One region of the Gracilibacillus sp. JCM 18966 genome, then DNA from elsewhere that is predicted to be linked to it. Evidence: riboswitches for the same ligand, from Rfam matches in the RefSeq annotation. Region 1 holds a riboswitch; each other region holds the start of a gene.
The links. Region 1 has a riboswitch for S-adenosylmethionine ahead of ACZ5N5_RS01220 (acetyl-CoA C-acyltransferase). Riboswitches for the same ligand answer to the same signal wherever they lie in the genome.
Positions count from the first base shown of each region.

Region 2: another riboswitch for S-adenosylmethionine. It lies ahead of ACZ5N5_RS12725 (methionine biosynthesis PLP-dependent protein); the one in region 1 lies ahead of ACZ5N5_RS01220 (acetyl-CoA C-acyltransferase).
Region 3: another riboswitch for S-adenosylmethionine. It lies ahead of ACZ5N5_RS18650 (PLP-dependent aspartate aminotransferase family protein); the one in region 1 lies ahead of ACZ5N5_RS01220 (acetyl-CoA C-acyltransferase).

Region 1 is NZ_AP043883.1:272,557-276,805, reverse strand. It holds gene ACZ5N5_RS01225 (acetoacetate--CoA ligase) at 1-488, opposite strand, end outside; gene ACZ5N5_RS01220 (acetyl-CoA C-acyltransferase) at 504-1,655, opposite strand; SAM riboswitch class I at 1,734-1,846, opposite strand; gene ACZ5N5_RS01215 (MFS transporter) at 2,050-3,234, shown strand; gene ACZ5N5_RS01210 (VOC family protein) at 3,304-3,714, shown strand; gene ACZ5N5_RS01205 (GHMP family kinase ATP-binding protein) at 3,728-4,249, shown strand, end outside.
Region 2 is NZ_AP043883.1:2,658,914-2,663,162, reverse strand. It holds gene cobA (uroporphyrinogen-III C-methyltransferase) at 1-199, opposite strand, end outside; gene ACZ5N5_RS12730 (anion permease) at 192-1,268, opposite strand; SAM riboswitch class I at 1,508-1,608, opposite strand; SAM riboswitch class I at 1,839-1,938, shown strand; gene ACZ5N5_RS12725 (methionine biosynthesis PLP-dependent protein) at 2,022-3,128, shown strand; gene ACZ5N5_RS12720 (aminotransferase class I/II-fold pyridoxal phosphate-dependent enzyme) at 3,121-4,249, shown strand, end outside.
Region 3 is NZ_AP043883.1:3,810,493-3,814,741, forward strand. It holds gene ACZ5N5_RS18645 (aliphatic sulfonate ABC transporter substrate-binding protein) at 1-519, opposite strand, end outside; gene ACZ5N5_RS18650 (PLP-dependent aspartate aminotransferase family protein) at 553-2,349, opposite strand; SAM riboswitch class I at 2,452-2,558, opposite strand; SAM riboswitch class I at 2,632-2,745, opposite strand; gene ACZ5N5_RS18655 (hypothetical protein) at 3,039-3,116, shown strand; gene ACZ5N5_RS18660 (N-acetylmuramoyl-L-alanine amidase) at 3,130-4,248, opposite strand.

The DNA of each region.
Region 1 (4,249 bases):
GAAACTGTCGCAAGTACAGCCACTAATCCATCAAGGTTATTTGTCGTTACACCTGCGACACGATCTCCTTTTTGAACACCTAAATCGATTAAACCTCTCTGTGCTTTCGCGACGAGTGTTCGTAGCTCTCCCATTGTGACAGAACGTGTGACACCAGTCTCATTTGCCTCATAAACAGCTTTTCTTTCATCCGGTCCACGTAATAGATTTTCGGTAAAGTTAAGTGTCGCTTCTGAGAAGAAGGTGGCGTCTGCCATCGACTCAGCAGGGGTGTAAATGGTTTCTCCTTTATTTCCAATCACTTTTGCATAATCCCAAACATGGGACCAAAAATCGCCGATATGGGAAATCGACCAGCGATGGAAACGATCATAAGGAAAAAGAGACTGCCCACAAAATTTGGCAAATGCTTGTATATGTGAAGCTTGGATTTGTTCTTCTGTTGGTTCCCACAAATAAGGGGATTGATTTAACAAACGGGTACTCATGAAAAAATCTCCTTTCTAATTGGATACTTCTATTAAAATAGCGCCACCTTGGCCACCACCACCACAAAGGGAAGCAATACCAAGCCCACCTCCACGTCTTTTTAATTCATGGGCAAGGGTTAATACGAGACGAAGACCAGTGCCACCTAGTGGATGTCCAATAGCGATAGCACCACCGTTGACATTCACTTTACTGTAATCGATGTTTAGTTCACGACAGCTTGCAATCACGACACTAGCAAATGCTTCATTGATTTCGAACAAATCAATATCATCTATTGTTAGATCGTTTTTTTGGAGCAATTGCTCAATTGCTTTTGCTGGCTTTGTTTGTAAGCTCGTGTCAGGCCCTGCTATTTCTGTCCAATCCATGACTTTAGCAAGTGGCTGTTGCCCTAGTTCTTTTGCCTTTTGCTCCGAGGTGATGATTCCAAAGCTTGCCCCATCTGTCATTTGGGAGGCATTGCCTGCTGTAATCGTTCCATTCTTCGTAAAAGCAGAAGAGAGGCTCGCTAACTTTTCAAGACTAGTATTCTCACGGATGCCTTCATCTTTCGCTAAGACATTCTCAATCGGTGCAATTTCTGCTTGAAACAATTTGTCTGTTTGAGCTCTAGCTGCTCTTTGTTGAGATAGAAAAGCATATTCATCTTGCTCTTGGCGGTTAATTTGATAGATTTGATTGTGCTTCTCTGTTAATACACCCATCGACTGGTCACTTAGCGCACACCATAAACCGTCATGTAATAGGCTGTCTGTTAACTCCGTGTTCCCAATTCCTGTACCGAGTCTAACGGGAATGGTATGAGGAGCATTTGTCATCGAATCAAATCCACCTACCACATAATAATCTCCTTCATTTAACAGAATTCTTCTGGAAGCATCTGCAATCGAAGCAAGCCCCCCCAAACAGACATTATTTAAGGTAATAGCTGGAGTCGAAATATCGATGCCAGCTTGATAAGCAACCTGCCTTGCGGGATTCTGCCCCGCTCCTGCTTGGATTACTTGTGCTAGAATGACGCCATCTGGATGGTGTGCTTCTGTATTTTTTTGAATTAAGGCATGTAAGGCAGAAGCTCCTAATTCTGTTGCTGAATAGTTTGCCAATCCACCCTTCCATTTTCCAAAAGGTGTTCGGTTTCCGTCGAGAAGAATAGTCCCCATTGTCTTTAACTCCTTTTAAGTGAAATAAAAAAAGTCCCTCTATAAAAGATAGAGAGACTTTGGTCATCATGATCCGCTCTCTTATCTTTCTAAGCATAGCTTAGATGGAATTGGCACCTGTATTAAGTAAATACCACTTAATGGTTGCCGAGGCTTCTAAGGGCCAGTCCCTCCACCTCTCTTGATAAGACGTTATTTTGTATATAATTCCGAGTGAATTACTTTAATATTAGATTTTTAATATGCTTAACTTTAGCATTTGATGCTAGGTATGTCAATGGTTAATTAAGGGAATTATCAGGGATTTTTTTGCAAGCCCTTTCGTTTTTAACTTCCACCTATCTGTTGTACAATAGAAATATATTTCGAGTATCGAAAAAAAGGAGTAAGATAAATGCAACTTCTAGAAAAGGAAGTAAAAAAAGAAAAAATATGGACGAAGGATTTTGCCCTCATTTGTATGGCAAATTTTTTTATATTTTTAGGCTTTCAGATGACACTACCAACCATTCCTTTATTTGTGCAGCACCTTGGTGGAAATGATCAAATGATTGGAATTATTACTGGTGTGTTTACCTTTTCAGCATTGTTATTTCGTCCGAATGCAGGGCATTCCCTAGAATCCGTAGGGAGAAAATTTGTGTACATGCTAGGCTTAGGGATATTTGTTCTATCTGTTGGTTCATTTGCTTTTATTTCTAGTGTTATCCTGTTATTTTTTATTCGTTGTGTTCAAGGAATCGGTTGGGGCTATTCGACAACAGCTACTGGCACTATTGCAACAGATCTCATTCCACAGAAGCGAAGAGGAGAAGGGATGGGCTATTTCGGTTTATCTGGTAACATTGCACTGGCTATCGGTCCAGCTCTTGGTCTGTCCCTATATGGAGTCACCTCCTTTACGGTGTTGTTTTTAATCGCGTCAAGTCTTGGAATCATTGCCTTTATTCTCTCTACTCAGATTACATATAAAAAAGTAGAATCCCGTGAGAAGATAAAAAAAGCTAGATTTGATCTTTTTGAAAAGACAGCCCTACAGCCATCGATTCTATTATTTTTTATTACAACCGCATTTGGAGGGATTGCTTCTTATCTACCTTTATATACAGAGCAGGAGGGTATTGCTGGCATTGAGGTCTACTTTCTTATTTATGCACTTTTCTTAATGATTACTAGAGCCTTCGCTGGTAGATTATATGATCGTTATGGACATATCGTCGTTTTCCTACCGGGAACCTCCTTGATTCTTATCGCCATGCTATTGTTATTTTGGTTACCCAATTCCTTCATCCTGTTTTTAGCTGCAGCACTTTATGGATTAGGCTTTGGTACCGTTCAACCAGCATTACAAGCGTGGGCGATTGATAAAGCAAGCACCAATCGAAAAGGGATGGCAAATGCTACTTTTTTCTCGTTTTTTGATCTTGGTGTAGGTATTGGCGCCATTGTATTCGGACAAATCGCTTTCTTATTTTATTATGATTATATTTATTTAACTGCAGCATTTTCTATTTTCTCATCGATGGCCATCTATTTAGGCTTGCTAGTACGATTAAGATTTGTTAGTCGTCCCCATTAAAGCAAAAAGCAATGGCGTCATGAAGACAGTTATGATACGATTTAGCTAAAAATAGAGGAGGAATCTATGGTGATAAAGGGAATTGGTCATACAGCTTATTTTGTGCGGGATATGGAAAGATCGTTAAGCTTTTATTGTGATGTACTAGGACTGGAAAAAGCGTTTGAACTCCATAATGAACAGGATGAACCTTGGATTGTCTATCTTAAAATTAGTGAACGGCAATTTATCGAGCTTTTCTACCATGGGAAGGATGGCACTCTTCAACCAGAAAATGCTGCTGGTTATCATCATCTATGCTTAGAGGTGGAGGATATTCAACAGATAGCGGATCACTTGAACAAGAAAGGCTGGCCATTAGATGTGGAGCCTACAAAAGGTGTCGATCACAATTACCAGTGCTGGGCAACAGATCCTGATGGGAATAGGATTGAATTCATGCAACTAATGCCAGATTCTCCACATCTCAAAGGAAAGTAAAGAGGGATAAAAAATGCATGAGTTAATACAGTTATATAAGGATGTATATGGAGATGACACATTAAGCGCTGTTCTTTCCCCATTAAGGATATGTCCATTAGGTGCACATGTGGATCATCAAGGCGGTATCGTGACAGGACTCGCTTTAGATGAAAATGTAGAGATGGTTTTTTCTGCAAGTGATGATGGTTATGTTCGGATTCAAAGTGCTGATTTTCCTGATGAAGAGTATTTCCATATTGATCGTGTCCCGGAAATGCTACCAGGCTCTTGGGGAAATTATGCACGAGGTGCAGTGCTTGCCTTAAGCAAGGATCAGAAATTAACGACAGGTTTTCGTGCCGTAATTAGTGGCAGGCTACCAATTGGAGGATTAAGTTCCTCCGCTGCTGTAACTACCGCCTATTTATTGGCACTATGTCATGTGAATCAATTGAAGGTAAAAAAGGAGGACCTCGTTTACTATAGTCATGATGTAGAAACGAGCTATATCGGGCTAAAAAATGGGATTCTTGATCAATCAGCGAATTTATTA
Region 2 (4,249 bases), 1.8 Mb from region 1:
CGTCCTGAATAACACCATGCAATTTCGGTTCTTTCCCACAAAAAATTAATTCTGCCTCACTTCTTGCATAGCTTAATAATTCTTGATTAATTAAACGATCATATAAAATAACGTCTGCTTCTTCAATCGCTCTAATTCCTTTTAACGTAATTAGTTCCTTGTCGCCCGGTCCTGCCCCTACTAAATATACTTTACCCAATCTCTTCCCATTCCCTTCTTAATTGATGTTCTTGTTGCTTTGTTTCTGACTTTACTTGATATTTCATTAACACGATTGTAATAAGTATCGTTAAGAATAATAAGATTACAGTATAGTAAGAATGACGAATAAGGATTTCGGTTAAACTATAGGAAATCACTAGTGAAATGATTGGTGAAGAAATCCAAACCTTTGCAATACGATGGATGATTTTTTCCTTCCAAACATTTTGCCAGCTTTTCGTAGCACTGATTCCAACAATTGCCGTCGTCGTTACCTGGGTCATTGGGATAGGAACTCCTAAAAAGGAGGCAGCAATAACTAATATCCCTGTTGTGCTTGAAACAACAATTCCGTTTGCCAGTGATAGATTTGTGATCTTTTTGGCATTGGTATCTAACACTTTTCCCCCAAATAAGATGCTACCATGCGCTACCACTAACGCTAAGACAGGTAAACCAATCTCCATTGTTACTAAATTTGCTCCCACCAATGGTCCTAACGCATTCGCCACATTATTCATACCAGCGGCTATTGCCTCAAAAATACCTGTTATAATTAACAGTCCTGCTAATATTTTACTAGAAAATGAGACCTTTATCTTGTCTCGGTATTTCATTCTTACTTTTTCAAGCGTATATGTCACAAAAAAAGCTAAAATTGGGATAAGAAGCCATAAACCGACGATTTCTAATATAGAAACGGCATATATTTGCTGAAAAGACAAACCAATTCCGACAATAGCACCAACGGTTACCTCACTAGTAGAAAGTGGAATACCAATATAATTCGTAACAAATAAAGTACACGCAGAAACGGCCAGTATAATTGTAGCGATGCGAACATCCATGATTTCCTCTGGAATAATTCCCTTTCCTAGTGTATGAGTAACATGCTTTCCTCCCCAAAGAGCACCAACTATGGCTCCTGAACCAGCTAGAAATAATGCCACTTTTTTATGTTTTATTACCTTACTTCCATATACGACTCCCATACTAGCGGCAGAGCCACTCGCGCCGATATTAAAAGCAAATAAACATGCGGCAAAAAAAGCTAAAATGACTAACATTTTTCATCCTACTTCCTCTATTTTTATCTTCTTAGAAATGAAACCTGCATTTTTATTTCAAGTGAATCTCCGGGCGTGAATGCTTTTCTCTCCATATCAACATAATGCTTCATCAAAATGTCGTATAGGGTTGCCGCTAATTTTCTTACCCTCGCGTCCAGATTTATTAGCGAGATCCTACTTTCTTTCAAAAAAACAAAAAACTTCTACTTGGTCTAAAAGTAGAAGTTAAATACTTCTTCTTATCTGCCAAGGTTGTCTTGCTGGAATTAGCACAGTGCCTCAAATGCCTGTTGCTGAGATTTCATCGGGCCAGTCCCTCCATCTCTCTGGATAAGAAAGCATATAATGTTTTAAGTTATTAAATGATTTGTATTGAATATAATGGTAAATACAATTAATGTCAATAGGTCAATTCCTTGGATTGCTACTGCAATCCACTAAAAATCCTTTATAACCAATGGTTTTACTAGGTTTAATTTTTTTAAATTTTTTCTTGTATTTTTTTACTGGTGATTGTATGATATATTGTATAGTATTTCCAAAACGTTTTAACAACTAAATATTTTAAGCTTATCAAGAGAGGTTTAGGGACTGGCCCGATGATGCCTCAGCAACCAGCATTTTATGCATGGTGCTAAATCCAGAAGGTAATTACCGAAGATAAGAAGTATGTATAAATGTGGGGACTTTCTTCTTATCGGGAGAAAGTCCCTTTTCGTTTTATAGCATATCGTAGGAGGAATGATCGAAATGAAGCATATCGAAACATCATTAGCTCAAATTGGGAATAAATCTGATCCAAAGACAGGTGCCGTCGAGCCACCTATTTATTTATCGACAGCCTACCAGCATGAAACAATTGGCAATTCTACCGGTTTTGATTATACGCGAACGCGTAATCCAACCAGAGATATTGTAGAAAAGGCCATAAGCGACCTTGAAAAAGGCACTAAGGGATTTGCTTGTTCATCCGGTATGGCTGCGATTCAATTAGTGCTTGCCATATTTGAAAAAGGGGATCAAATCATCGTGACAGAGGATGTTTATGGTGGAACATACCGATTATTTAGTCACTATAGTGAAGCATATGCGGTCGATTTTCTCTATGTGAAACCAGAAGAAATTGCAGAACAAATCACATCGAAAACAAAGGCAATATTTATTGAGACGCCAACAAATCCACTGTTAATCGAGTTAGATATTCATAAAGTTGCCCAGATCGCTAAAGAACACCAGCTGCTTTTAATCGTAGATAATACCTTTTTCACACCATATCTCCAAAAGCCACTTACACTAGGAGCAGATATTGTCGTCCATTCTGCAACGAAATATTTAGGTGGACATAATGATGTTCTTGCTGGACTAGTTGCTGTGAAGGATCAACCGTTAGCAGAAAAACTAACCCATCTACACAATGCCATAGGAGCTGTATTGTCACCATTTGATTGTATGTTACTTATTCGAGGCATGAAAACGTTAAGTCTTCGCCTTGAGAAGCAACAGGAAAATGCTAGAGCACTTGAACAGTTTTTCAAGGAGCACCCTTTAGTAACAGACATTCTGTATCCCGGTAAAGGTGCAATGGTTAGTTTCCGGATTAAGGAGAAACAAATGGTTGTCCCCTTCTTATCCCATTTAAAAGTCATTTCTTTTGCGGAAAGCTTAGGTGGGGTGGAGAGCTTTATCACTTATCCAACAACACAAACGCATGCAGATATCCCTTTAGAAGAACGTGAAAAACGTGGTATTTGTGAAAGGCTGTTACGTTTCTCTGTCGGTATTGAGCATATAGAAGATTTAAAAGAAGATCTAGATCAAGCACTACTAAAGAGCAAGGAGGAATTACTTCATGTCTAACCAATTTGATACAAAGCTTATTCATGCAGGGCTACAACAAGGATTTAACGAAAAGGTGACAGGTGCCGTAAATCCTCCGATTTATTTATCATCTACTTATCATCAGAAAGAAATAAATGAATTCGGACCATTCGATTATAGCCGCTCAGGTAACCCAACCAGAGAAATTTTAGAAAAGACGATTGCGCAGTTAGAGAATGGATACGCAGGCTATGCCTTTTCTTCAGGCATGGCAGCTATCTCCTCCGCTTTTTTATTATTGGAAGCGGGAGATCATGTCGTTGTGACAAAAGACGTTTATGGAGGTACCTATCGATTTATCAGTCAGCTATTGACCAGCTTCTCGATTAGCCATACTTTTGTTGACATGACAAACATCGCAGAAATTGAAAAAGCTATTCAAAGTAATACAAAGGTTATTTATATGGAAACACCAGCAAATCCCTTATTGCAAATCACTGACATTAAGAAAGTGGTGGAGTTAGCTAAAGCCAATGATTGCTATACTTATTTAGACAATACATTTATGACACCATTGTATCAAAATCCACTAGATCTTGGTGTAGACATTGTGCTCCATAGTGCGACTAAATTCTTATCTGGTCATAGTGACGTAGTAGCTGGATTAGCTGTGGCAAAAACAGAAGAGTTAGCTGCAAAACTAAAATTTATTCAGAATACAATTGGATCCATTCTAAGTGCACAGGATTCCTATACCTTAATTCAAGGAATGAAAACTTTGGAGACTCGACTAACCAAATCAAGCCAATCTGCACTTGAAATTGCTAAATTTTTGGATGAACATCATGCGATTGAAAAAGTGTATTATCCAGGTCTTACGGATCATCCTGGTTTTAACGTTCATCATTCTCAAGCCAAAAGTGGTGGAGCAGTCCTATCCTTTTTATTATCAGAAAATGTTGACATAGAGGGATTCGTTAGAAAGCTAGAAATACCAGTCTTTGCCGTAAGCTTAGGGGCTGTGGAATCTATTCTTTCTCATCCTGCTACCATGTCTCATGCAGCAATGCCTCCACATGAACGAAAAGAAAGAGGGATCGAGGATCGCTTGTTCCGTTTATCTGTAGGTATAGAGAATGTCGATGATTTGATCAAGGATC
Region 3 (4,249 bases), 680 kb from region 1:
CAATGTAATATCATTAATCGTTAAGCCTTCTGAATCCAATGCTCTTACTAGAAAGATGAAGGGGTCTGTTCCCATAGTTGCTGCAACATTCTTTCCTTTTAAATCTTTAATGGATTCAATTCCTGAGCCTTCATTCGTTACTAATGCCGTCCATTCTGGCTTCGAATAGATGTATACATTCTCTATTGGTGCACCACTCTCCTTAGAGATTAAGGCTGCAGCACCTGCCGATGAACCAAAGTCAATACTATCACTTCTTAAAAACTCTAATGCTTTATTACTTCCTTGACTTAATGTCCACTCCACCTCTATATCTTCTTCCGCAAAAACTTCTTCTGCCCATTCGAATTTCTTTAATACTAAGCTTGTTGGCGAATAATAAGCATAATCTAAACGGATTTTTTCAGGCTTTCCCTCTGTTTCTCCTTCTGCTGCACAGCCTGATGCAATAACAAGAATGAAACCAAAAAGCGCGATAGCTAAAAAACTACGTAAATCTATTAATGGTATTCTTTTCATGATAGATTGTCCCCTTTTTTATTTTCTTTTCTATTAAATTTCACAAGCATAAGTGGAAATTGTTCCTCTTAACCGCTGGGCTTCTTTGTACGTACATCTATTGTGTACAACCTGTAACCCTGCTTCTCTTGCCACTTCTTCTGCTTTTGGTGAAACAACACCTTCCTGTAGCCAGAATACTTTTGGTTTAACTTCCACCGCTTCTTTTGCTACTTCTACCGCAGCATCAGGGCTACGGAAAACTTGTACAATGTCAATAGGAACAGGAACACTTTTTAAATCTGGGTATGCTTTTTCTCCTAAAATCTCTGTTTCCCTTGGATTAACTGGAATAATTTTATATCCAAGACGTTGCATTTTTCTTGCTAGACGGTAGCTCGGTCTTGCTTCCTTCCCACTCAGACCAACAATAGCCAATGTTTTTTGGCGAGTCACCTCTTCCCCATTCTCGATTACCCGCTCATATGGAGAATTTAATGCCCATTTAATTACCCCTTCATCATTTACGACGATTTGTTTTGCTTCATCTGCACCGATTCCTGTTGCTTTGGCAAGTGCTTGATCAAGATCATTTTGAATATCACGAATTGATTCGATTCCTACAGATAAACGAACAAGCTCTTCTGTTACTCCTGTTTCCTCTAATTGCTCTTTACTTAACTGTTGATGAGTAGTAGAAGCTGGATGAATAATTAATGACCTAGCATCTCCAACATTGGCTACATGGGACCATAGAGAAACATTATTGATTAGATCTCTACCTGCATCTCGTCCACCTTTAATACCAAAGACAATGATTGAGCCAAAGCCATTGTTCAAAATACGCTTCGCTAGTGCGTGTGATGGATGGCTTTCCAATCCTGGATATCGAATCCATTCCACCGCTTCGTGTTCTTCTAGATATTCTGCTAATTCCTGAGCATTTCGATTATGTCTTTCCACTCTTAAATGAAGTGTTTCTAATCCTTGTAGTAACTGGAAGGCATTAAATGGGCTAAGTGCCGCACCGAAGTCTCTCAATAACTGGACACGCACTTTTGTGATAAATGCTAATGTTCCAAAGTCTATTGCATAACGAATTCCATTGTAGCTCGGATCTGGTTCAGTAAATTGAGGATATTTTTCTGAATTCCAGTTAAAACGACCTCCATCAACTATAATTCCGCCAATCGATGTACCGTGACCACCTATCCATTTTGTCGCAGAATGAACCACAATATCAGCACCTAATGTGATTGGTTTACAACCATAAGGTGTGGCAAATGTATTATCAACGATCAATGGTACACCTGCCTCATGAGCAATCTCTGAAACTTTTTCTACATCCAATACTTGAAGGCCAGGATTTCCGATAATCTCACCATAAACTGCTTTCGTATTTTCATTGATGGCTTGACGGAAATTCTCAGGATCGGTTGGGTCTACAAATTTTACGTTGATTCCGTATCTTGGTAATGTTACAGCAAACAGATTATAGGTTCCGCCATACAAGTTCACACCTGCAACAATTTCGTCTCCCGCACTTGCTAGATTTAAGATCGATAGGGTGATGGCTGACATCCCCGAAGCTGTTGCAACTGCTGCAACGCCATCTTCTAAAAGGGCTAATCTTTTCTCAAAAACATCGACAGTTGGATTACCAATTCTTGAATAGATGTTTCCTGGTTCATCAAGTGCAAATAGTCTCTCTGCATGTTCTGTGTCATGGAAAACGAACGAAGTAGATTGATAGATAGGCACTGCTCTTGAACCTGTTGTTGGATCAGGCGCCTGACCACCGTGTAAATTTAAGGTCTCCGCATCATACGTTGAATTTTTAAAAGCTGTCATGTTAGTTTCCTCCTTGAATATTCCATTCATTTAATTAATATAAGTATAAAGAAAAGCCTTCTTCGACAAGAAGAAGGCTTTGGTTATCTACCAGCTGTCTCCCTCTTATCTATCAGGAATGTTTCCTGCAGGATTTAGCACCTTTTAAGCTGAAGCTTAATGGTTGCTGGGCGTCATCGGGCCAGTCCCTCTGCCTCTCTTGATAAGAGCTATTTAATTTTTATCGGATCAAAAAATCCTCTCTACATGGAGATAGAGAGGATTCAGTGTGAATAATTCGCTCTCTTATCTCTCCAAGCATGATCACTTAGTGGAATTGGCACCTTTATTAAGCTTTTGTGCTTAATGGTTGCCGAGGTTTCATAGGGCCAGTCCCTCCACCTCTCTTGATAAGATTTATTGTCAAATATTGTAATTCCGAGTGGATTACTTATATTTAATTTAGTTATTACATACTTTAGCATGGTAGACCACCACTGTCAACAAGTATTTATAAATTATTGAATATTTTTCTTTTAAGAGTATTCATGATTTATATCGACATGAAATAGCTTTTTTTTAATCCATTCATTTATGTTTTCAAAAAAATAGCGCATACTCATCCTAGAAAGAGGTTTTATTATGATCAACTACAAAAAAAAGTTGCCATCGTAACAGGAGGTGAAAGTGGTATCGGACGAGAAACATGCTTGCAATTAGCCAAGAAAGGTGCACGCATTGCCGTTATTAATATTTCCGATGATAGAGAAACGCCTGCATCCATTTGATGCAGCCACTTCTCTATTTAAAATAAGCTAAAAGACCTTTGGTGATCCCTTCTGCTAAGTTATCTTGATAGTCGCTTGTTCGGATTGTGAGTAAGTCATGAGGATTCGTAATAAATCCCATTTCTAATAAGAGTGCTTTATTTTGATTGTTTCTTAGTACATAGAAATTACTACTTCGAACCCCTCGATCTCTCATTGTGACATGTTGAGATAAAGAGGACTGCATTTCATAGGCAAGCTCTTTACTATCTGGGCCAAAATAGTGTGTGCTAATTCCATTAGCAGAAACTATTGGACTTGCATTAAAATGTAGACTTATAAAAGCATGAGTCTGATAAGCATGACTTATTCTCAAGCGGGTGGCATGATCTACATAGCTATCATTACTTCTCGTTAATAATACCGTTGCACCTGCTTGACGGAGCTCACTTGCTATCTCAGAAAGCACCTCCATAATGACATCCTTTTCAAAGATACCCCCAAGTCCTATGGCTCCAGGATCCATGCCACCATGCCCTGGATCGAGCACAATATTAAAGCCATTTAAGTTCTGCTCATTGCTTACCGTAGTTGTAGTAGCTGTTTGTTCCACAGATTGCTCTGTATCTGACGTAGCCTGGGCTGATGGTTCTTCAGGTATGTATGTGGTACTTTGATGATTCGTCAACCAGCCCGCAATCCATCCAATTTTACCATTCTTTAAATCTACTTTTATCCATTGATCTTCAGTATCAACGACCGAAAAAGACTCTCCAATTGTTGTAAAACCGATAATAGGATAATTTGTACCTGGTCCTGAACGAATCCGAACACCAGTGGCAGTAATAGAAACATCGTTTAAACTATCATTAGTAGCTGCTCGCTCTTGCTCTTCCACCATTAAAAATTGTGAAGCTATCCAAGCCTCTTTCCCATTATAAAAGGTTTTATACCAGCCATATGCCTCATCAAACACTTGTACTTGATCTCCAGCTTGTAATTTACCAAGAATTTGTCCATTTAAAGATGGCTCTGAGCGCACATGTAAATCTGTTGCTCCCACATGATATGTTTTCCCCTCTGCCTCTATAATCAAAGGGAAAACAAAGAAAAACGATAAAAATAAGATGATGGCTGTACTCTTTTTTATCAAA